4 regions of the Arthrobacter sp. PAMC25284 genome follow, and region 1 is predicted to be linked to each of the others. Evidence: riboswitches for the same ligand, from Rfam matches in the RefSeq annotation. Region 1 holds a riboswitch; each other region holds the start of a gene.
The links. Region 1 has a riboswitch for thiamine pyrophosphate ahead of KY499_RS16505 (FAD-dependent oxidoreductase). Riboswitches for the same ligand answer to the same signal wherever they lie in the genome.

Region 1 (5,546 bases):
CTGCTCGGGCATGTTCAGGCTGGCCCCGCCACGGAGGCGCTCCAGTTCCACCCGCTTGATGCCGACCTCGCGGAGCAGTTGCAGCGCGGGCGGGGCGGTACCGGCATCGAGGTCGGCCTGGACGCCCTTGTAGCTGAGCTTGGCGCGGCTGCGGACCTGTGCCCGGCGCACCAGTGCGGAACTCACCTCTGCGGCGGCGTCGAGCTCAAACTCCCAGACGAACGCCGAGCACAGCTGGTCCGGGAGCAGGCTGCCGGCTGCTTCGCTGATCACTTCCGGGTGCAGCGGGATCCGGCCGTCGGGCGTATAAAACGTCTGGCCGCGGCGGCGGGTTTCCGCGTCCAGCGCACTGTCCGGAGTTACGAAAGAGGGGACGTCGGCGATGGCGTACAGCACCGTGTAGCCCGCACCGGACTGTTCGATAAACAGGGCCTGGTCCAGGTCGGTGGAGGACTCCGGGTCGATGGTGACGAACTCAACATGGGTGAGGTCCAGCTCCGGCATTTTGTGCTCGGCCACCGCAGTATCGGCGTCCCGGAGCACGTCTTCGGGGAACGGGCCCCGGGAGTTCCAGCGTGCTGCGCAGCTCTGAGAGCGCCGCCGCCAGTTGGTTTTTCTGCCGGTGGATGCTTGGGGCCAGACGATGATGGGACACGAAAATCAGCGTAACTCGAAATCCATGATTAGTCTCGGACCGGGCGCCGGCACCGGGCGCCGTTCACCCGGCGTCGTCACCCGGCGGCGGGCAGCGGCTCAGGCTGCGGCGGCGTCCAGTGCGTCGAGCAGCGACTTGGCAGCGTGGGCGGGATCGTCGGCGTCGGTGATGGCCCGGACCACCACGATCCGCCGGGCGCCGGCAGCAGCCACCTGTTCCACATTGCCCAGATCGATACCGCCAATCGCGAACCACGGCATGATGCCACCGGCGGGGCCGCCGGCATCGCGGGCCCGGTCCGCTTCGGCGGCGTACCGCACCAGATCGAGTCCGACGGCGGCGCGGCCCGGTTTGGTGGGCGTGGCCCAGACCGGGCCGACACAGAAGTAGTCCAGCGCTCCCGGTCCCTGCGCGGCAGCGATCGCGGCATCGACTTCACGGGGGCTGTGGGTGGAAAGTCCCAGCACCGCCGCCGGGCCCAGCAAGGACCGGGCGGCGCCTGGCGGGAGGTCTTTCTGCCCGACGTGGAGGACCGGGGCGCCCGAGAGCGAAGCGACGTCTGCCCGGTCGTTCACCGCCCAGAGCTTGCCGTGCCGCTGCGCCACCGCGGCCAGGACGCTAAGGAGCTCCAGTTCCTCGGCCGCCTCCAGCGACTTGTCCCGGAGCTGGATGATGTCCACGCCGCCGGCAAACGCGGCGTCGACGAAGCTCTCGAAGTCACCTCGGTCCCGGCGGGCGTCGGTGCACAGGTAAAGGCGTGCCGTCTGGAGGGGTGCTGAGTCATAAGAAGCATCTGGGCGCATGGCACCACAATAGTTGTTCTACACTGGGCGCATACCGCGGGAGCCAGTAGCAGCAGTCACATGCTGCAGGGCTGAGAGGGCGTCAGAGCCGACCGCTTGACCTGATCCGGTTAGTACCGGCGTAGGGAAGGATGCACGTTATGGACAGACCCTCCGGCACCGGCACCGGTGGACCCGGCCGCGACAAACCCGGCCGTGACGGCGCCGACGGCGACACCGCGGCGGAGGCCCGGTACGACGTCGCTGTGATCGGCGGCGGCGTCATTGGCCACGGAATCGCGCTGGCGGCCAGCCGCTCCGGCCGGTCCGTGGCGCTGATCGACGACGCTCCCGGCACCGGGGCCAGCTGGGCCGCCGCCGGCATGCTCGCCCCGGTCAGCGAACTGCACTACCAGGAAGAAGCACTCCTGGAGCTGATGCTCGAATCGTCACGGCTGTGGCCCGACTTCGCCGCCGGACTGGAGTGTGCGGCAGCAGCAGACAGTGGATCCGGCGCAGGCACGGATACCGGGACCGGATATCTGACGACGCCGACCCTCGCGCTGGGTGCCGACGCCGCCGACCGCAGGGCGCTCGCGGACCTGCGGTCCGTCCAGCAGGCATGCGGCCTGACGGTGGAACCCCTGACCGTCCGTGCGGCGCGCGGCCGGGAGCCGCTGCTGAGCCCCGGGATTTCCTGTGCCTTCGAGATCCCGGCGGACCACCAGGTGGACCCGCGCCGGCTGCTCACCCGGTTGGCGGAGCTGCTGGGCGCCGACGGCCGCAGCCGGGCGATTCCCCGGCGCGCGGCCGGGTTGCTGTGGGATGACGGCCGCGTGGGCGGGGCCATCCTCGCCGGCGGCGGCGTCATTCATGCCCGGGAGACAATTGTGGCCAACGGACTCGGCGCCCCGGACCTGGGCGGGCTGCCGGCCGGACTCACCTTGCCGCTGCGCCCGGTCTGCGGCGACATCCTTCGGCTCCGGGTCCCCGCCCACCTCCGGCCGCTGCTGACGTCCACGGTGCGCGGCCTCGTCCGCGGCGTCCCGGTGTACATTGTGCCGCGGCAGGACGGGACCGTAGTGATCGGGGCGACCCAGCGCGAGGACGGACCGGCCGCTGCCACGGGAAGCAACCCAGGGAAGGCCTCTGGCGGCGGGACGAACCGGAGCGGCGCCGTCGCGGTCTCTGCCGGCGGCGTCTACCAGCTGTTGCGGGACGCCCAGCAATTGCTGCCGGCGGTGGCCGAGCTGGAACTGCTCGAAGCCACGGCGCGGGCCCGGCCGGGCACCCCCGACAACGCCCCGCTGCTCGGCCGCGTGGCGGACCGGAACGCCGGGGAAGACGGCGGTGACATCGCGGGACTGATCATCGCCACCGGGTTCTTCCGGCACGGCGTCCTCCTGACCCCGGCAGCAGCGGCCATCTGCCGGGAGCTGCTGGATGGAACGGCGGATCCGCGCTGGGGCCGCTTCCGTCCGGACCGGTTTTCCACGGCCCGCCGCCCGGCAGCGGCCACGGCCCGGTAACGGCCGCCCGGAATCAAACGCACCACTTTCAAGAGCACACCTAAGGAAACAGCATGAACATCAGACTCAACGGAACGGAGCATACCGTCGCCGACGGCGCCTCCGTCAGCACGCTGGTCAGCCAGCTCACCGGCCGCGACATCGGCCACGACGGGCAGTCCGCAGACGGCCGGAAACTCGGGGTTGCCGTCGCCCGGAATTCCGAAATGGTACCGCGCAGCCAATGGCATGGGACGGCGCTCGCCGACGGCGACGACGTCGAACTCGTGACCGCGGTGCAGGGAGGATGAACGGCATGAAGGACACCACGATGAACACACTGCAGGCAACGCAGGAGCCCGCATCCGGTCCGCTCGAGCAGTCCAGCCGGGACCCCTTCGTCGTCGACGGCGTCCGGCTGGGATCACGCCTGATCATGGGAACCGGCGGGGCGCCAAGCCTGGACGGGCTCGGCGCTGCCCTCGTGGCCTCCGGGACGGAACTGACCACCGTCGCCATGCGCCGCTACTCGCCCGCTGAGACGGGCTCGCTGTTCCAACTGCTCCAGGACCACCAGATCAGGGTGCTGCCCAACACCGCCGGCTGTTTCACGGCTAAGGACGCGGTCTTGACCGCCGAACTGGCCAGGGAGGCCCTGGAAACGGACTGGGTCAAGCTCGAAGTCATCGCCGATGAACACACATTGCTCCCGGACGCCGTGGAATTGGTCGACGCGACCGAACAGCTGGTGGCCCGGGGCTTCAAGGTCTTCGCCTACACCAACGATGATCCGGTCCTGGCCCTGCGGCTGGAGAACCTGGGCGCGGCCGCCGTGATGCCGCTGGGATCGCCGATCGGCACGGGCCTGGGGATCCTGAACCCCCACAACATCGAGCTGATCGTCTCGCGGGCCTCCGTGCCGGTCGTCCTGGACGCCGGGATCGGTACGGCCTCGGACGCGGCCCTGGCCATGGAGCTCGGCTGCGACGCCGTCCTGCTGGCCACGGCAGTAACCCGTGCGCAGAATCCGGTACTGATGGGGGAGGCCTTCAAACACGCCGTGATCGCCGGTAGGCTGGCGAAAACAGCCGGCCGGATCCCGCGCCGCGAACACGCCCTGGCGTCCTCCGCGATGGAAGGCCGGGCCGAATTCCTATAACCGGGCCGGCGGAAGAATCCGGCGGTAGCGACCGGCAACGGACCGGCCCGCGCGCGAGCGAAGGAGCACGATATGGCAGTCCCGGCTATCCTCAGCGCGGACCAGATCGACGCCGCCCTGGCGGGCCTGCCGGACTGGAGATACCGTCTTGGCGGGCTGGTGACCGTCTACAAGGCGCCGACCAGCGCCGCGGCCCTTGAGCTGATTGCCGCCGTCGGGCGGCTGGCCGAGGAGCAGGGCCATCACCCGGACCTCGACTGGCGCTACAACCGGGTGTTTCTGCGGTACAGCTCCCATGACGCCGGCGGCCAGGTGACCCCGCGTGACGTCGCAGCGGCGACAGCGGCCGGTGCAGCTGCAGCGGCGTCCGGCGCCGCCGCGGAGCCGGGGCTGTTCCGGACCATTGAGGTCGGCATCGATACCGAGGACCCTGCCGCGATTTCCGAGGTGTGGCGGGTGGCTCTCGGCTACCGGAGGGCAAGTTCGGGGGACCTGATGGACCCATATGGCCGCGGCCCCGGGGTGTGGTTCCAGGAGACGTCCACCCCCAACAGCAATCATATCCACCTTGACGTGCACCGCAGCCAGGCCGAGTCCGGGCCCGTCCAGGAGAAGACCGCGGCGACCGGGGCGTTAATGAACCGTGACCACGCACCCCGCTGGGTGGTGGTCACGGATGTTCAAGGCAACCGGCTGTGCCTCTGTACCGAAGCGGGCCACGGGCCCGAAACGGTTCAGGACCAGCCGCCTCCGGACTAGATTTTGAGGATGGCGGTCAGCCGGGCGGTGTCGTGCCGGATCCGTGCCCTGCCGAGGAACAGCACGGCCGCAACCGCGGCCCCGACGCCCAGGACAGGCGGCAGAATCCACGGGATCCACGTCAGGCCCGGCTGGTAGCCGAACCCGGCTGACATAAAGGTGATCCAGCTCAGCATCCCGACCGAGGCTGAAACCCCCGCGGGCAGGCTGATGCCGTATTTGGCGTGCCGCTTGTCATTCGCCCACACCACGAAGCCCGCGGCGATGGACACCATCGCAACCACAATCAGGGACAGCATTCAAGACACCTTTTCGTTGTGCGGACAGATGCAGAGGCAGGCCGGCAGGGGCTAGAGGGCGCCGAATCCAACCCGGCGGACTTCTTCGGCTCCGATTTCGACGTAGCCAATAACACCGGAGGGGACGATCACCTGGCGTCCCTTTTCGTCCGTCAGGCGCAGCTCGGTGCCCTTGGCGATGGCTTCGCCGACGACCTTGGCCACTGCGTCAGCGTCCTGGGTCGATTCGAGGACAATTTCGCGGCCGATATTCTGAATGCCGATCTTTACTTCCACTGCAAGGCCTCCCAGCCAATCAAAGATATTTGGGTGTTATCTATTTGTAGTCTAGGTCTCTTTAGGGAAGCGGGAGATTCCGCGCCAAGCTAAACGGTAGATCAGGTC
Region 2 (5,546 bases), 520 kb from region 1:
TCGAGCAGGGTGGTGGTTTGCGGGTCGACACGGAGGATGACGTCGCCGCCGTTACCGCCGTTGCCGCCATCGGGTCCGCCGAGCGGCTTGAACTTCTCGCGGTGGACGGAAACACAGCCGTGGCCGCCGGTACCGCCGGATACGTGCAGTACTACCCGGTCTACAAAGCTCGCCACGTGGATCTCCTCAGTGCTGTTCCCCGGACCCACACGAGGCCCAAGATGATTCTAATGCGGTTAAAACACCGGTGGAGCGGACCTAATGGCCCGCCCCACCGATTTGAAAACTATGTACTACTCTGCCGCTGCTGCAGCCACGATGTTGACAACGCGGCGGCCGCGGCGGGTGCCGAACTCGACAGCGCCGGGGGTCAGTGCGAACAGGGTGTCATCCCCGCCGCGGCCAACGCCTGCACCGGGGTGGAAGTGGGTGCCGCGCTGGCGGACGATGATCTCGCCTGCGGAGACTACCTGACCGCCGAAGCGCTTGACGCCGAGGTACTGGGCGTTGGAGTCACGACCGTTGCGAGTGGAACTCGCGCCTTTTTTATGTGCCATTTGAAATGCCTGCCTTTAAATTCTGGGGAATCTGCTGAAAACCTGAACAGTAACGGTTGGTTACTTGATACCGGTGATCTTGACCTTGGTCAATTCCTGACGGTGACCCTGGCGCTTCTTGTAGCCGGTCTTGTTCTTGAACTTCTGGATCACAATCTTCGGACCACGGAGGTCCTCAAGGATCTCAGCCGTAACCGTTACCTTGGCCAGGTCCGCGGCAGCGGACGTGACCTTGTCGCCGTCAACCAAAAGCAGTGCGGGCAGCTCAAATGTGCTGCCGGCTCCACCGGGGACGCGGTTCAGGGTAACGAAGTCTCCAACGGAAACCTTCTCTTGGCGGCCGCCTGCGCGGACAATCGCGTACACCACTGGGGAACTCACTTCTCTCGACGTTTATTACTAGATTTGCGTGCGGAACCCCGGTCCAAGGAAATTGGCCTGGCTCACGCTGTGCCTCAACGCCGGTGGATTCCCCGGGGGAACCCATGAGCTATCCCCGGAATAATCACACTCGCGTGGCGAATGAATCATTCTCAGGGTCATAACCCAAGTGTTGGCGTAAGCACCGAAGATCCAGAATACGCTAATTTTGCCTTCGGCCGCAAATGAGGCTGGTTCGGGATGGAAGTACGTGGTAAGCGCCACACTGCTTCCGCAGGGTGGTGCCGCGGCGACTTCCCGAACCGTGCCCGTCCATCCTACCGGCTGCACGGGCACTTGTGGTTCAGCCGTGGGTTCTCGGCGCGTCGAAGAATTCCAGCTCATAGCGGGAGGACTCAGCGAAGGCCCGCGTCATCGCGTCCCGCTCCGTGCGGGAGGCGTACTGCGCGGCCGTGTCGGCGTAGGCGATGGCCTGCCGGGTCGAGGCGGCAAATTCCTCATCGGCGTAGGTACGCAGCCAGTCCGCGTAGGGGTGGCCCGCCGGCGCCCCGGCGTCGAGGAACCGGGCATGCAAGGTGGCGCCGACTTCGGCGTAGAGCCAGAAGCACGGCAGGACTGCGGCGACCAGCACCCCGTAACTGCCCGTAACCGAGGCAGCCAGCAGATGGTCCACGTAGGACTTGGTCACCGGTCCCGGCGCCGACGCCGTCGGCCGGGTACTGAGCCAGGTCCGGTGCAGCTCGGATTCGACTTCCAGGCACTGCTGCGAGGAACGTGCCCAGAACAGCTGTTCGGCTTCCGTGGGCGCCAGGGCGGAGACCCTGGCCAGGACACGGGAGTAGCCGTTCAGGTAGATGGCGTCCTGGGCGAGGTAATAGGCGAACTCTTTCTCGGGCAGGGTTCCGTCGCTCAGTCCCCGGATGAAGTCGAGGCCGTAGATGGCCTCGAGGTCGTCGGTGGCTCCGGCCCGGAGGTGCGCGGCGAATTCGCCGGCAACCGGTGTCTGCTGCAGGTGGTGGAAATGGTGGACCGGTCCGTTGCCGGAGCCGACGTCGAGCGAGCCCGCTGTCCGCAGAGCTCCCTGCAGCCATGGCTTCACCTCGCGCAGCGCCGCCTCCCAGTCACCCACCCGGACCTGCACGGTGGCCAATGCCGAGGAGAGGGAGCAGCCGGTACCGTGGCTGTTGCGTGTAGCCACGCGGTCCCCCTGCACCTCGATGGTTTCCTGGCCGAGCACTCCCCCGGTGTTGATGAGCGCGTCCGGGCAACTGCCGGCGTCGCTGCCTGCCAGATGGCCGCCTTTGACCAGGACGGTGGTTTCAGTCCGTGCGGCCAGCCGCTTCCCCTGGGCCAGGGCCTCGGCCCAGTCCGCGGCGACCGGTTCATTCAGGAGGATGGCCAGCTCAGCGAGGTTTGGGGTGATCAGGTCGGCGAGGGGCAGCAGGGCCTGCAGTGCGGCCTCTGCGGTGTCCTGCAGCAGCCGGTCGCCACTCGTGGCCACCATGACCGGGTCCAGCACGACGATGGCGGGGTTGGTCCGTTCGAGCCAGGCGTGGACCGCCCCGATCACCGCAGCGTCTGCCAGCATGCCGATTTTGACGGCGTCGATGCGGATGTCGTCGCTGATCGCATCCAGCTGGGCGGTGAGGAAGTCCGCCGGCGGGATGTGGACGGCCCGCACGCCCCGGGTATTCTGCGCGGTGAGGGCGGTGATGGCAGCCATGCCGTAGCCGCTGTGCGCGGCGATGCTCTTCAGGTCGGCTTGAACCCCGGCTCCGCCGGAGGGGTCCGAGCCGGCGATCGTCAGCACACGGGGAATCCGGACCGGCGACGATGCCTGTGGCTGGTACGCGAGAAATGATGAGGACAAAAGGGACATCCCTTCGCCGGTGCTAACCGGACAGGTTCAACGGGTTTGGATCTCAGCCGGCCCGATGCGCGGCACCCCGTGTCAGGTGTCAGCCTAGCTCTCCCGGCGGTCCTGTCCTTAACCGGCCGCGGGTTCCGTCCGGCCCCGACGTATTGTTACGTCTGGACCGGGCGGAACCTGCGGCCGGTTGGCTGAGGACCTACAACTCGGACGCCGGGACTCCGACGCCGAGGATGATCGGCTCGTTACCGGCAGCCTTCACCGCAGCCGCAGCCGGGGCCTTGGCTTCGTGGACGGCGACGGCGGAGACCGGGGCGGAGACTTCGCGGTGTTCAACCGTGGTCTCGTTGGCTGCCCCCTGGGCGCGGCTGGCGCTCCGGTTGCGGCGGCCACGCCGGCTGCGGGGCGCTGCGTCGTCCGCGCCTGCGTCCGCGACGCCGGCCGGGGAATCCGTCCCAACGCGCGGAGCCGAAACCTCGGGTGACCGGAGTGCTGCCGGTGCCGATGCAGACCCGGCGCCATCCTGTTCGCCTTCGCCCAGGTGCGCGAACGCTTCAGTGAGCAGGTCCAGGGTCAGGGCCGGAGCCTGGGATTCCTGATCATGCTCAACGAACGGCAGGACCACCTGTTCGCCGCCGAACGTCAGGACGGCCCCGGTACGTCCCGCTGCCTCCTGGTCTTCGTCCAGCCGCCCCGTTGCTTCCGCACCGGTATCTGACCCGGTGTCGTTGTGGTGCGCCGCCGCAATCTCGTCGTCGTGCAGGTGCGCGGCATGCGCCGCGGCGGCGATGTTCGCCAGAGCCGCCCGGGTGGCTTCCGCCTTGGCGTGGCGTTCCGCCTCCGTCGGTTCGGGGTGCGCTGCTGCAGCCGGCGCGGCGGGCGCTGCCGGGTCCGACTCAGCGGTCCCCTGGCCACCGCGTCCACGACGGCGGCTCTTGCGTTCGGTCCGGACAGCCGGCTGGTTCTGGTTTTCGGTCCGCGGCACATAGTGCTCGGCGGCGACGGTGTTGGCGCGGCGGTGCTCGACCGGCTCGTCGTGGGTGACGATGCCGCGGCCGGCGCACGCTTCACACTGCTCGCCGAAGACTTCCAGCAGTCCGGTGCCCATGCGCTTGCGGGTCATCTGCACGAGTCCGAGCGAGGTCACCTCGGCGACCTGGTGCTTGGTGCGGTCCCGGCCCAGGCACTCCACCATGCGCCGCAGCACGAGGTCCCGGTTCGATTCCAGCACCATGTCGATGAAGTCGATCACGATGATGCCGCCGATGTCGCGGAGACGGAGCTGCCGGACGACCTCCTCGGCGGCTTCGAGGTTGTTCTTCGTGACGGTTTCCTCGAGGTTGCCGCCGCTGCCGGTGAACTTGCCGGTGTTGACGTCCACCACGGTCATGGCCTCGGTCCGGTCGATCACGAGGGATCCGCCGGACGGCAGGAAGACCTTCCGGTCCAGAGCCTTATGGATCTGCTCGTCGATGCGCCACGCCGAGAAAATGTCCGTGTCCTTGGTCCACTTTTCGAGCCGGCCGACGAGGTCCGGAGCGACGTAGGTGACATAAGCCTCAATGGTGTCCCAGGCTTCCTCGCCGGAGACGATCAGCTTGGTAAAGTCCTCGTTGAAGACGTCGCGGACCACCTTAATGGTCAGGTCCGGTTCTCCGTAGAGCAGTTCAGGGGCGAGGATCTTCGTCGATGCCGACTGGCCTTCGATACCCTCCCACTGCGCGCGGAGGCGGTTGATGTCGTGGGTCAGTTCTTCCTCGGACGCACCTTCGGCCGCGGTGCGGACGATGACGCCGGCGTCTTCCGGCAGGCGGTCCTTGAGGATGCGCTTGAGCCGGTTGCGCTCGACGTCGGGCAGCTTGCGGGAGATGCCGGTCATGGAACTGCCGGGCACGTAAACGAGGTACCGGCCGGGCAGCGAGATCTGGCTCGTCAGACGGGCGCCCTTGTGACCGACAGGGTCCTTGGTCACCTGGACCAGGACGGAGTCGCCGGACTTCAGCGCGTTCTCGATCCGGCGCTGCTTGCCTTCGAGGTTAACGGATTCCCAGTTCACCTCGCCGGCGTACAGGACGGCGTTGCGGCCGCGTCCGATGTCCACGAAGGCAGCTTCCATCGAGGGCAGCACGTTTTGGACTTTGCCGAGGTAGACGTTGCCGATCAGCGAATCCTGCTGGGTCTTGGAGACGAAGTGTTCGGCCAGGACGCCGTCTTCCATCACCCCGATCTGAATTCTGTCGTCGCGCTGGCGGACAATCATCTGCCGGTCAACGGATTCGCGGCGGGCAAGGAATTCCGCCTCGGTGATCACGGTACGGCGGCGGCCGGTGTCGCGGGATTCGCGGCGGCGCTGCTTCTTGGCCTCAAGCCTGGTGGAGCCCTTGAGCCCGGTAACACGGTTGTTGACCGGCGCCTCCGAGGCAGCCCGCGGGGCGCGGACCCGGGTCACGGTGTTGGGCGGGTCGTCGTCGCCCCCGCCGGTCAACTCGAGATCCTGGTCGCCGCGGCGGCGGCGGCGGCGGCGGCGCGAGGTCACGCCGTCCTCCAGCGTTCCCTCCTGTCCATCGTCCGTGTCGTCGTCGGGACCTTCGGCATCAGTTTCACTACCGCTGTCCCCGTCGGTGCGGGTGCGCCCGCGGCGCCCGCGGCTGCGCCGGCGGCGGCGGTTGTCGGCGTCGTCGTCGCCTGTGCCTTCCTCACCGTCTCCGGACTCCTCGTCCGCGGACTCCGCCGCGCCG
Region 3 (5,546 bases), 780 kb from region 1:
CTCTTCGATCCGGGCCAGGCGGCGCAGGGTAGTGGTGCCGCGGTTGATGAGGCTGGCGCACAGCAGCGCGACGCCGGCGTTTTTGCTGCTATTGACGTCGACGGCGCCGGACAGGGTACGGCCGCCCTCCACCCTGAGGTGGGTCATCTGCGGCCGGCCCACTTTGACAATGCTGCGGCCGACGATGGCTTCCAGCCGCTGGATCATCTTGAGGCTGAGGTTCTGTTTGCCTTGCTCCATCCGGGCGATGGCACTCTGGCTCGTCCCGAGCTCGGCGGCGAGCTGCCCTTGGGTCCAGCCTTTCTCTCCCCGGGCGTCGCGGAGCAGGATGCCAACGTGTTCTGCAGTCTCTTGAGTCATTCCACGAAAATATCACAGATGAGTTACCCGAGGCAGGAAGTGCGGCCCGGTCCGCAGATTCGCCCCCTCATACCCACATCATGCGATAACCTGGCCAGCGGCCGCTACTGCTGCGCGAGGAAGACCATGTTCCATGTACCGGCTCCGAGGGCGGCGCCAACTGCGGCGGCGGCGATTCCCAGGCCGCCCAGCAGGACCCACGCGTCGAGGCCGCTGAACGTCGAAGGGCGTGCCCACGTCCGCTCGGCCCCGCCGAAACCGCGGGCTTCCATAGTGACAGCGAGCCGGGAAGCGCGCCTGATCGCCTGAACCAGCAGTCCAAAACTCTGCCCCAGGGTGGCCCGGATCCGCTGGTAGGGGTTGCCGCGCGAGCCCACGCCGCGGGCCCCGCCGGGCCATCCCGATGGTCTGCCATTCTTCGGCCATCAGCCCCACCAGCCGCATCGCGGCCAGGGTTCCCAGCACAAAGCGGTGCGGCAGCTTTGCCTTCTGGGCGAGCGCATCAGCCAGATCGGTGGGGTCCGTGCAGCTCATCAGCAGCACGGCGGGGAGGGCAATTGCGAGCCCGCGCAGCGCGAACCCCAACCCCAGCTGCAAGGAGCCCTCACTGATGGACCAGATCCCGGTGTCGACCAGGATGGACCCGGTGTCCGGCGCCAGGATGGCGGTGCTCCATCCGCCCAGTGCCGCGGCCAGGATCAGTGGCCATCCGCGCTGCCACAGCAGGACCAGGGTCAGGCCGGCGAGGGGAAACAGGAGCAGTTCGAACGCCAGTGCCACCGAGGCCGAGACCCAATCGATGGACAACGCCAGCACGAAGGTAATGAGGACGACGGCCGTGAACTTAGCCAGCGGGTTGGCCCGGGTCAGCACGGACCGGTTGCCGCGAAGGGCCAGGGCATCCCTCATGACGGGGCCGCCCCGGGCAGTTCGCGGCCCCGGAGGTCATGGTGGCCCCCGCCGTGCTCCCGGCTGCCGCGCCCGGCGCGGCCCGGAGCGCCGAGGCTGAGTTCCGTACCGCCCAGGGCTGCCGTAAATTCCTGGTCATGGGTCACGGAGACGATCGCGGTTCCGGCATCGAGCAGCTCGGACAGGAAGGAAGCGAGCTCGGCCCACGTGTTTGCGTCCTGGCCGAAGGTGGGCTCGTCAAGGACCAGCACCTGTGGGTGGGCGGCGAGGACGGTGGCCACCGACAGCCGCCGCTTCTCCCCGCCGGAGAGCGTGTAGGGGTTGGCATCCACGAGGTCGGTCAGCCGCAGCCGCTCCAAAAGCTCCTCCACCCGGTCCTCTCCGTAGCCGAGGTGGCGGGGGCCGAACATCAGTTCATCGATCACCCGGCCGGTGACGAACTGGTGCTCGGGTTCCTGGAACACCGTCCCGATCCGTGCAATCAGCTGTTGGGCCTTCCACTGGTAGGGGTCACTTCCGACGCCGGCGCTCAGGGCATCGCTGGCGCTCACGGTTCCGGCGACGGGGCGGAGCAAGCCTGCCAGTGTCAGCGCGAAGGTCGATTTCCCGGCGCCGTTCGGGCCGGTGATGGTCAGGGCTTCGCCGGCGCGGACCCCGGTGGTGATCCCGGCCTGCACGGGCTGCGGGGCAATCCGGCGGAAGCCGTCCCGGAGCCCGGCCCGTCGCGGCTGCGCGCGCGAAACCGCCAGCTGTTCCGCGGCGAGCAGCACGCCGCCTGCGGCAGAGGGCCCGGCGCCCCGTCCCGCACCGTGTGCGGCAGCATCACCCCGCCGGGCTGTGGTGCGGGCCCGGGTGGCGGGCACATGGCCAGGCACCCAGACGCCCGCAGCCATGAGCATGTCCCGCGCCTGATCAAGCACCGCGTCCGGCGTGCCGTCGATCAGCACTGCCGGCTCCGTGGCGGAGCCCGGCTGCAGCACCACGATCCGGTCCACGAGATCTTTCCAGACCGCAACGCGGTGCTCCACGACCACCAGGGTGGCCCCGGTCTTTTCCAGGCAGCGGCCTACCGCGTCGCGGACTTCGAGCACACCGGCGGGGTCCAGGTTGGCGGTGGGCTCATCCAGCAGCAGCAGCCCGGGGCGCATGGCCAGGATGCCGGCCAGCGCCAGCCGCTGCTTCTGTCCGCCCGAGAGGGCCGACGTGGGATGGTCCTGGGACAGTGCGCCGAGCCCGACGTCGTCGAGTGATTCGTGCACGCGCGCCCAGATTTCCGCGGGAGGCACCGATAGGTTTTCGGCGCCGAAAGCTACGTCGTCACCGACCCGGGACAGCACGACCTGGGTCTCCGGGTCCTGCTGGACCAGGCCGGCACGGCCACGCCGGTCCCGGGGCGGGGCCCCGTCGATCAGGAGGCTGCCGGTCTCGTCGGAATCCCCGGTATCACCGGATTCACCTGGCTCACCGGCGGAACTATCGCCGAGCACGCCCGCGAGGGCATGGAGCAGGGTGGATTTGCCAGCGCCGGATGGGCCCAGCAGGAGGACCCGTTCGCCAGGCCGGATGTCCAGGTCCAGCGCATTCACGGCGGGCCGGGCTCGCCCGGCATGCCGCCAGCCCCAACCCCGTGCCGTGACGGCCGCGGGGCGGACTGCCTGAATCGATGTCATGAGGGCTGTCCCGTGATCAGGAAAAGACGGGCTCCGTGGCGGCCTTGCGGGAGGCAAACGAGCCCAGGACACCGGTCCTGGCCAGGCCCCGGGTCGCGAGCCAGGACAGCCCGCCGGCGATGAGGGCTCCGGAGATGGTGGTGCAGATGATGTAGACAAGCTTGTCCGGTGCGGCATAGGCGATGTTCCAGCCCCACGGCGTAAACGAGTCATTGAGTCCGCAGAACAGGCCCGCGCCGGCACCGGCCAGCAACGCCACCGGCAGGTTGAACTTCCGGTAGAGAGCCGGGACGCTGAACTTCTTGTACAGGACCAGCGCGAACACCAGCTCCGCGCCGAGGCCCTGCAGCAGGCCCGAGGTGAGCACCGCGACCCCGTATTGCGAGCCCATGAACAACTCACCTGTCGCGGCCACGGTTTCGCAGAACAAAGCGGCTCCGGGCTTTCGGATGATGAGCATGCCCAGCACGGCCGGGATCATCCAGCCGCCGGCGTAGAGGCCGGTGAGCGGCGGATAGAGTGCATTAATGGGCGCGGAAATCACGTTGGCGCCCTGGGACCAGGCCCAGAAGATCACGCCGCCGGCGACCGCGATCAACGCGGCCACCACGATGTCCACAACGCGCCAGTTATAGCTGGTCTTCTTGGTTACTACAGATGTCATGCCGTCCTCCTGAGGAACAGGAGGGGAGGGTGCCCGGTCCGACAGCTTCCGCCGCCGCACCGGGCACTCTGAGAACTCGACTCCCTTGCGCCGGTACTAACCGGATCAGGTTCGAGGGTCTGCGGCTGTCCGCACTCTCAGCGCCCGCCTGTGATGCCTCTGGATTTCTCCAGTGGTGTCGCCGGCGGCGCTCCCCTGTCGTATTAAAAATCACCCTTGTGGGCGTGGCCCAGCTTACACCTGAAGCGCCGCGCTTTCACGGCCTGCAGTAACATTCGGCGGCCGAAAGACGTATTCTGCCCGGTCCCGGCGGCGCAGCCGGAGCCGGACGGCCGGTATGGACGGGCCCGGCGAAAACGTTAGGCTGGTCAAGTCCAGTTCCCGCCCCCTAGGAGTCCCGGTATGAACCTCTTCATCAAACTGCTCGGCACCGGCATCAGCCTGCTCGCCGGTTTCGTCGGCACCAAGTTGGTCGACACCACTTGGGAAAAGATCACCGGGTCCAAACCGCCCAAAGGCGACGACGACGACGTTCCCACCACCCTGCGCCACGCACTGACATTTGCTCTCATCTCGGCGTCGGTCAGCGCCATCATCCAGGTCCTCGCGAACCGTGGCACCCAGCGGGCCATCACCCGCTTCGCTAAAACCCAGGACATCGTCTAAGCGCCAGCGGCCGGACGGACTGCCGTCGGCTTACCTGCCGTGCGGTGCGCCGGATCCGGCAGGCCCGCCGTCGTCGGCGTTCGGATCAGGCTGGGCGGCCGCCTGCTGGACCACGGCTTCGAGCTCGTCCGTGCTCAACAGCTCCGGGTGCAGGTGCTTGGTCCGGTAGCCTGCCCTGCCCACCATGTGGGCGGACACAGGCACGGTGAGCAGCTGAAAGATCCAGGCCACCAGCAGGACGGGCCACACCCACCAGGTCCGCATCTGCAGCCCCAGGGCGAAGAGCAGCAGGAACAGACCCAGCACCTGGGGTTTGGTGGCGGCGTGCATCCGGCTCATAAGATCCGGGAAACGCAGCAGCCCGATGGCCGCCGCGAGCGACAGCAGGGCGCCGGCCACCATAAAGACGGCGGAGACGGCGTCGATCACTGCCTCGACGGGGAAATCCTCAGGAGTCACGGGGAGTCTCCCTTCGGTCCGCGACGAACCGGGCCACGGTCACGGATCCGACAAAGCCGATGATGGAGATCGCCACAACCAGCATGATGTTGTTGAGGCGGCGGTTCACGGCCATGTCGATGCACAGCGCGGCCGCAAAAATGGCCAGCAGCACGTCGGCCGCGAGCACCCGATCCAGCAGCGAGGGGCCGACCGCGATCCGGATAATCGCTCCGACGGCGGCCAGGGACAAAACGATGGCGGTCACGGTCAGGACGAGCTGCATCACGCGCCCCCCTCCTGTTTTAGGGCGGACAATTCCTCGCGCGACCCCATGATGCGGATCAGCCCGGCCTCGGTGTCGCGGACCTCCTTGCGGAGCCGGGCCACGTCCCGGGCAGTACGGACGTTGATTCCGTGGATGTAGAGCGTGGAGGTGGACCGGTCCACCTCCACCACCAGCGAGCCCGGGATCAGCGAGATGACGTGCCCCGTGGCCGTGACCAGCAGATCGGAGTGGCTGCGCAGGGGGACCGCGACGATGGCGCTGATCACCCGCGGCCCGGTCACCACGGCCAGCACCAGAAGCTGGATGCTCGCCGCCACCACTTTGCCCAGGAAGATGACGGCGAACGCGATGGCGCGCAGCACATTGAACCGGCCGCCCAGCTCCACCGGGGGAAGGTAAAGCAGCCGGGCGACCACCACCGAGATCAAGGCACCGAAGAGCAGGTTACCCGCGCTGAAGTCCTGCCACAGCGCGCCCCAGACGAAGACGAGCCAGACGAGCAGGGGCACTTCCTGGCGGAGTGAGATCCGCTGCCTGCTCATGTCCCGGC
Region 4 (5,546 bases), 430 kb from region 1:
GCGTGCCGGCGTGCCCGTGTTCGCTCCGCACCCCGGTGCGACGTCCGAACTGGAGCACCCGGCCGGTGATCCGGTCGCCGTCGCCCGCGCCGGCGTCGACGAGGCCCGACGCACCCTGCACGACGTCGTGATCGTCGATACCGCCGGCCGTCTCGGCGTCGACACCGAGATGATGGAACAGGCCCGCCAGATCCGCCGGGCCATCGTTCCCAACGAAGTCCTGTTCGTGATTGACTCCATGATCGGCCAGGACGCCGTCAACACGGCGCTGGCCTTCGATGAGGGTGTTAACTTCACCGGCATTGTGCTGTCCAAACTCGACGGCGACGCCCGCGGCGGTGCCGCACTGTCCGTCGCCTCCGTCACCGGCAAACCGGTAATGTTCGCGTCCACCGGCGAAGGCCTGGACGACTTCGAACTCTTCCACCCGGACCGGATGGCCTCGCGCATTCTCGACATGGGCGACGTCCTGACCCTGATCGAGCAGGCCGAGAAGTCCTGGGACAAGGACGAGGCAGCCCGGATGGCGAAGAAATTCGCCGACCAGGAAGACTTCACCCTCGACGATTTCCTGGCCCAGATGCAGCAGATCCGCAACATGGGCTCCATGAAGAAGATGCTGATGATGATGCCGGGCGCGCAGAACATCCGGCAGCAGCTGGAGCAGTTCGACGAACGCGAGATCGACCGGGTTGAGGCGATTGTCCGGTCGATGACGCCGCACGAGCGCGTCGCACCGAAAATCATCAACGGTTCCCGCCGCGCCCGCATCGCCCGCGGTTCCGGCGTGCACGTTTCCGAAGTCAATGGCCTCCTGGAGCGGTTTGCGCAGGCCCAGAAGATGATGAAGAAGATGGCCGCCGGCGGCGGGATGCCCGGCATGCCGGGGATGCCGGGCGCCGGGGGAGCGGCCCGCAAGGGTGCCAAGAACGCGCCGAAGAAGAAGGCGCGCTCCGGCAACCCCGCCAAGGCCGCCCAGGAACTTCGCGACGCGGAGGCCCGGCGCGCGGCAGGGGCCAAGGCCTTGCCGACCGGAGCTTCCTTCGGCCAGCAGGGCGGGGATTTTGATCCCTCCCAGCTGAACCTGCCCAAGGGCTTCGATAAATTCCTCGGCGGAGACAAGTAACCCGCCAACCGCTGCTATGTCGCCCGCCGGATTGACGGGTCGGTGCCCTAGGGTTAGAGAATGTTCAAGCAGCGCGTAGTTTTTGTCCACGGGGCAGGCAGCTTCGGGGCTGCCGCGTGGCCGAAGCAGCACGGATTGGCGCTCTCCTACGATGCCCTTTTCCTCCGGCGTCACGGGTTTGAACCAGACGCTGAACCACTTGAAACGGACTTCGCCGCGGACACCGCCATAGTCCTGGCATCGCTGGCCGATGACGGCCGCGGTGAGGCCGGCGGCCACGTCGTGGCCCACTCGCAGGGAGCCATCGCGGCGATGATGGCCGCCGTCCAGCGGCCCGATCTTGTCCAGTCCCTCACCCTGGTGGAACCGGCCTGCCTGTCGCTGACGGCTGAACTGCCGGCGTCGGCGGCGCACCGGGCCTTGATGCAGCCCCTGTATGACGTCCGCCATCAGCTCAGCGACGAAGACTTTCAGCGCGAGTACCTTCGGCGGGCGTTCTCCGCAGACGCCCCCGGGGCGACAACGCCGGAGGCCGTCCGCGCTGCCCGGCGGCTGCGGTTGCAGGCGCCGCCCTGGGAGGCGCCGCTGCAGATCGTCCCCGGCGTGCCCACCCTGGTCCTGACCGGCGGCTGGGAACCGCTCTACGAGGAAATCGCCGGCTATTTGCGGGAGACCGGCGCCCTGCACCACGTCGCCGCGGGCGGGCACCGGCCCCAGGATTCGGCGGAAGGCCGCCGGATCATCCGTTCATTCATTGCCGAAGTCAGCCGGTCCCAGCACGCCCAGGCGTGCTGATCGGGACCGTCCGCGGATCCTCCGGCAACCGTCCGGCCGGCTAGGCGCGGCCGCCGACTGAGAGCTCCGGAAGGTAAACCTTCCCGCCTGAGGCGAGGAACTCCTGGCTCTTTTCCCGCATCCCGGCTGCCATCTCGGCCAGCGCGGCCTGCGACTCCGCGGATCCGTATTCGTCGCGGATGTCCTGGCTGATCCGCATGGAACAGAACTTCGGTCCGCACATGGAGCAGAAGTGGGCCGTCTTGGCAGGTTCTGCCGGCAGCGTCTCGTCGTGGAAGGATTCGGCCGTGACCGGGTCCAGGGAGAGGGCGAACTGGTCGCGCCAGCGGAATTCGAACCGCGCCTTGGAGAGTGCATCGTCGCGTTCGTGGGCGCCCGGGTGGCCTTTCGCGAGGTCGGCAGCGTGGGCGGCGATCTTGTAGGTGATGACGCCGGTCTTGACGTCGTCCTTGTTCGGAAGCCCGAGATGTTCTTTGGGCGTGACGTAGCAGAGCATTGCCGTGCCGTAGCGGGCAATCTCGGTGGCGCCGATTGCCGAGGTGATGTGGTCATAGCCGGGAGCGATGTCGGTGACCAGCGGGCCGAGCGTGTAGAACGGGGCGCCCTGGCAGAGTTCCTGCTGGCGTTCGACGTTTTCACGGACGAGGTGGAAGGGAATGTGGCCCGGACCTTCCACCATGACCTGGACATCGTATTCCCACGCCCGTTTCGTCAGTTCGGCCAGGGTGTCCAGTTCGGCGAACTGCGCGGCGTCGTTCGCGTCCGCCGTCGCGCCCGGGCGCAGCCCGTCCCCGAGTGAGAACGCGACGTCGTATTTGGCGAAGATTTCGCACAGCTCGTCAAAGTGCGTGTACAGGAAGTTTTCCTGGTGGTGTGCGAGGCACCACCCCGCCATGATGGCACCGCCCCTGGACACGATCCCCGTGACACGGTTGGCCGTGAGCGGTACGTAGCGCAGGAGGACGCCGGCGTGGACGGTCATGTAGTCCACGCCCTGCTCGCACTGTTCGATCACTGTGTCCCGGTAGATCTCCCAGGTGAGCGCGTTGGCCTCGCCGTTGACTTTTTCCAGCGCCTGGTAGATCGGGACGGTGCCGATCGGGACGGGCGCATTGCGGATCAGCCACTCCCGGGTGGTGTGGATATCGTCTCCGGTGGAGAGGTCCATGACGGTGTCCGCTCCCCACTTCGTGGCCCACTGCAGCTTGTCCACTTCCTCCGCGATGGAGCTGGTGACGGCCGAGTTCCCGATGTTGGCGTTGATCTTGACCAGGAAGGCCTTGCCAATAATCATCGGCTCGGACTCGGGGTGGTTGATGTTGTTGGGGATGATGGCGCGGCCGGCCGCCACCTCGCTGCGAACCAGCTCCACATCGCAGTTTTCCCGCAGCGCCACGAACTGCATTTCCGGGGTGATGATGCCCTGCTTTGCGTAGCGCATCTGGGTTACGGTCGTGCCTTCGACGGCGCGGCGGGGCACCGGTTGTGTGCCCTTCCACTCGGCGGAGGCGGCGCCGCGACGCACGGCCGACTTGCCGTCGTCGAGCAGGTTCCGTTCCCGGCCGCTGTACGGCTCGGTGTCCTTGCGGGCCTCGATCCACGGGGCGCGGAACGGCTCGAGACCCACCACGGGATCGCTGCCGGGGCCCTCCGTCCGATAGACCCGGAACGGGGCGTTGGGCTCGCCATTCGGGGAGATTTCCAGCGCGATTTCGGTGACCGGGACGCGGATCCCCGTTGTGTCGTCAGCGATGTAAGCCAGCGAGTGCGACTTCAAGGACTGGGTTTCAGCCCTCTCCGTTGTACCGGGTGCTTCATCTTGGGCAGGGCTGTGCTGTATTTCTGTGGTGCTCAAAGGATTACTCACTTCCTTCGCCGGCATTACCCGGACAGGTTCAACGGTCGCAGGCTGCATCAGCCCGATCTCAGCCCCTGCAAGGGCACCCGTGTGGTCGTAGATGAAGCTACCACACGCCGGACCAGGTGCCGTGATATGACCGGGCCGGGGCCGGCAGGAGGTCTACGCTTGGAGTCATGAACAGGATCATCGAGTTCAGCGGCCCGGTGCTGACCGCCCCGGACCGGGAAGAGCATGGACTGTGGTCGGTCGACGGCGTCCTGACCTTCCGGCGGCCTGCCGTCAGACCGGACCGGGTCCTCGCCGGCTGGGTGATCCCGGGCCTCGTGGACGCCCACTGCCACATCGGACTCGGACCCGGTGGGGATGTCCCGGACCATACCGCCGAGGAACAGGCGCTCACGGACCGGAACGCCGGCACCCTGCTGGTGCGCGACGCCGGGGCTGTCCACGACACCCGCTGGCTGCAGCAGCGGGCCGACCTGCCGCGCATCATCCGGGCCGGACGGCATATCGCCCGGACCCGGCGGTACCTGCGGGGTTTCGCCGTCGAGGTTGAACCGGAAGGCCTCGTAGAGGCTGTGCGGAAACAGGCCAAGGCCGGGGACGGCTGGGTCAAACTCGTCGGGGACTGGATCGACCGTGACGCCGGGGACCTTGCCCCGAGCTTCCCGGCCCGAGTACTTAAGGACGCCGTCGAGGCGGCCCACGACGAAGGCGCGCGGGTGACGGCGCATTGTTTCGCTGAGGACACGCTCGATGACATGCTCGACGCCGGGATCGACTGCATCGAGCACGCCACCGGGCTCCTTCCCCGGCACCTTCCGCGTTTCGTGGAGCAGGGCGTCCCGATCGTCCCTACCCTGATCAACATCGCCACGTTCCCGGACATTGCCGCCCAGGCCGAGGCGAGGTTTCCGCGCTACGCCGCGCACATGCGCTCGCTCTGGCAGCGCCGCAGCGAGCGGATCCTCGAGGCCTTCGAGGCCGGGGTTCCGATTTACACCGGCACTGATGCCGGGAGCGTAATCCGGCACGGGCGCATTGTGGACGAAATCCAGGCATTGCACGCCGCAGGCCTGCCGGCCAGGGCGGCCCTCGACGCCGGGACCTGGTCCGCACGGGACTGGCTCGGCGCCGACGGGATCAGCGAGGGGGCCAGCGCCGACGTCCTGGTCTGCGCCGAGGATCCCCGGACCAATCTGGGCACCCTGCAGGAACTCAAGCACATTGTCCTTCGCGGCGAACCGGTCGCTCCGGCAGCAACCGGCCCATTAGGAATAAATTGAAGCTTCAAGTAATTTAGCCTTATGTAGGGTCATCGAGGGTCGGTGGCCGCAGGAACACCGGAGCGCCCATGACCGCAGAAACCAGCACCCAGGATCTTCTTCCCGCCGAACTCGCCATGGGCACCGTGATGCTCAAGGTGGGGGACATGAAACTCATGTCGGACTACTATCAGCGTGCCCTCGGCCTGGACATTGTGGCGGAGCAGGACGGCGGGCTCTACCTCGGCCGCCGACGTAAACCCCTTGTGCACCTCGCCCCGGCCCCCGGACTGAGGATCCCCTCCCGCGGCGAGGCCGGACTCTTCCACACGGCGCTGCTGTTCGAGGACCAGCCTGCGCTGGCCGCCACGGTCGCCAGCGCTGCGCAGTACGCGCCGCAGTCCTTCACTGGAAGCGCGGACCACCTCGTCAGCGAGGCCTTCTATTTCACCGATCCCGAGGGTAACGGGATTGAGCTGTACTGGGACCGGCCCCGCGA

Region 2: another riboswitch for thiamine pyrophosphate. It lies ahead of KY499_RS00965 (bifunctional hydroxymethylpyrimidine kinase/phosphomethylpyrimidine kinase); the one in region 1 lies ahead of KY499_RS16505 (FAD-dependent oxidoreductase).
Region 3: another riboswitch for thiamine pyrophosphate. It lies ahead of KY499_RS12875 (ECF transporter S component); the one in region 1 lies ahead of KY499_RS16505 (FAD-dependent oxidoreductase).
Region 4: another riboswitch for thiamine pyrophosphate. It lies ahead of thiC (phosphomethylpyrimidine synthase ThiC); the one in region 1 lies ahead of KY499_RS16505 (FAD-dependent oxidoreductase).

What each region holds. Positions count from the first base shown of each region.
Region 1 covers NZ_CP080382.1:3,566,720-3,572,265, forward strand. Annotated here, with positions in the region: partial or broken gene KY499_RS16495 (RNB domain-containing ribonuclease) at 1-655, opposite strand, end outside; gene thiE (thiamine phosphate synthase) at 754-1,458, opposite strand; TPP riboswitch at 1,485-1,603, shown strand; gene KY499_RS16505 (FAD-dependent oxidoreductase) at 1,599-2,966, shown strand; gene thiS (sulfur carrier protein ThiS) at 3,020-3,256, shown strand; gene KY499_RS16515 (thiazole synthase) at 3,277-4,104, shown strand; gene KY499_RS16520 (4a-hydroxytetrahydrobiopterin dehydratase) at 4,177-4,863, shown strand; gene KY499_RS16525 (hypothetical protein) at 4,860-5,162, opposite strand; gene KY499_RS16530 (DUF3107 domain-containing protein) at 5,214-5,438, opposite strand; partial or broken gene KY499_RS16535 (TetR/AcrR family transcriptional regulator) at 5,490-5,546, opposite strand, start outside.
Region 2 covers NZ_CP080382.1:202,232-207,777, reverse strand. Annotated here, with positions in the region: gene obgE (GTPase ObgE) at 1-176, opposite strand, end outside; gene rpmA (50S ribosomal protein L27) at 294-557, opposite strand; gene rplU (50S ribosomal protein L21) at 618-926, opposite strand; gene KY499_RS00965 (bifunctional hydroxymethylpyrimidine kinase/phosphomethylpyrimidine kinase) at 1,282-2,817, opposite strand; TPP riboswitch at 2,800-2,897, opposite strand; partial or broken gene KY499_RS00960 (Rne/Rng family ribonuclease) at 3,008-5,546, opposite strand, start outside.
Region 3 covers NZ_CP080382.1:2,786,503-2,792,048, reverse strand. Annotated here, with positions in the region: gene KY499_RS12890 (UDP-N-acetylglucosamine 1-carboxyvinyltransferase) at 1-360, opposite strand, end outside; partial or broken gene KY499_RS12885 (energy-coupling factor transporter transmembrane component T family protein) at 465-1,269, opposite strand; gene KY499_RS12880 (ABC transporter ATP-binding protein) at 1,266-2,939, opposite strand; gene KY499_RS12875 (ECF transporter S component) at 2,956-3,603, opposite strand; TPP riboswitch at 3,668-3,810, opposite strand; gene KY499_RS12870 (DUF4235 domain-containing protein) at 4,006-4,269, shown strand; gene mnhG (monovalent cation/H(+) antiporter subunit G) at 4,300-4,728, opposite strand; gene KY499_RS12860 (monovalent cation/H+ antiporter complex subunit F) at 4,718-4,996, opposite strand; gene KY499_RS12855 (Na+/H+ antiporter subunit E) at 4,993-5,538, opposite strand; gene KY499_RS12850 (Na+/H+ antiporter subunit D) at 5,535-5,546, opposite strand, start outside.
Region 4 covers NZ_CP080382.1:110,936-116,481, forward strand. Annotated here, with positions in the region: gene ffh (signal recognition particle protein) at 1-1,126, shown strand, start outside; gene KY499_RS00485 (alpha/beta fold hydrolase) at 1,187-1,921, shown strand; gene thiC (phosphomethylpyrimidine synthase ThiC) at 1,962-3,803, opposite strand; TPP riboswitch at 3,772-3,879, opposite strand; gene KY499_RS00495 (amidohydrolase family protein) at 3,956-5,068, shown strand; gene KY499_RS00500 (VOC family protein) at 5,137-5,546, shown strand, end outside.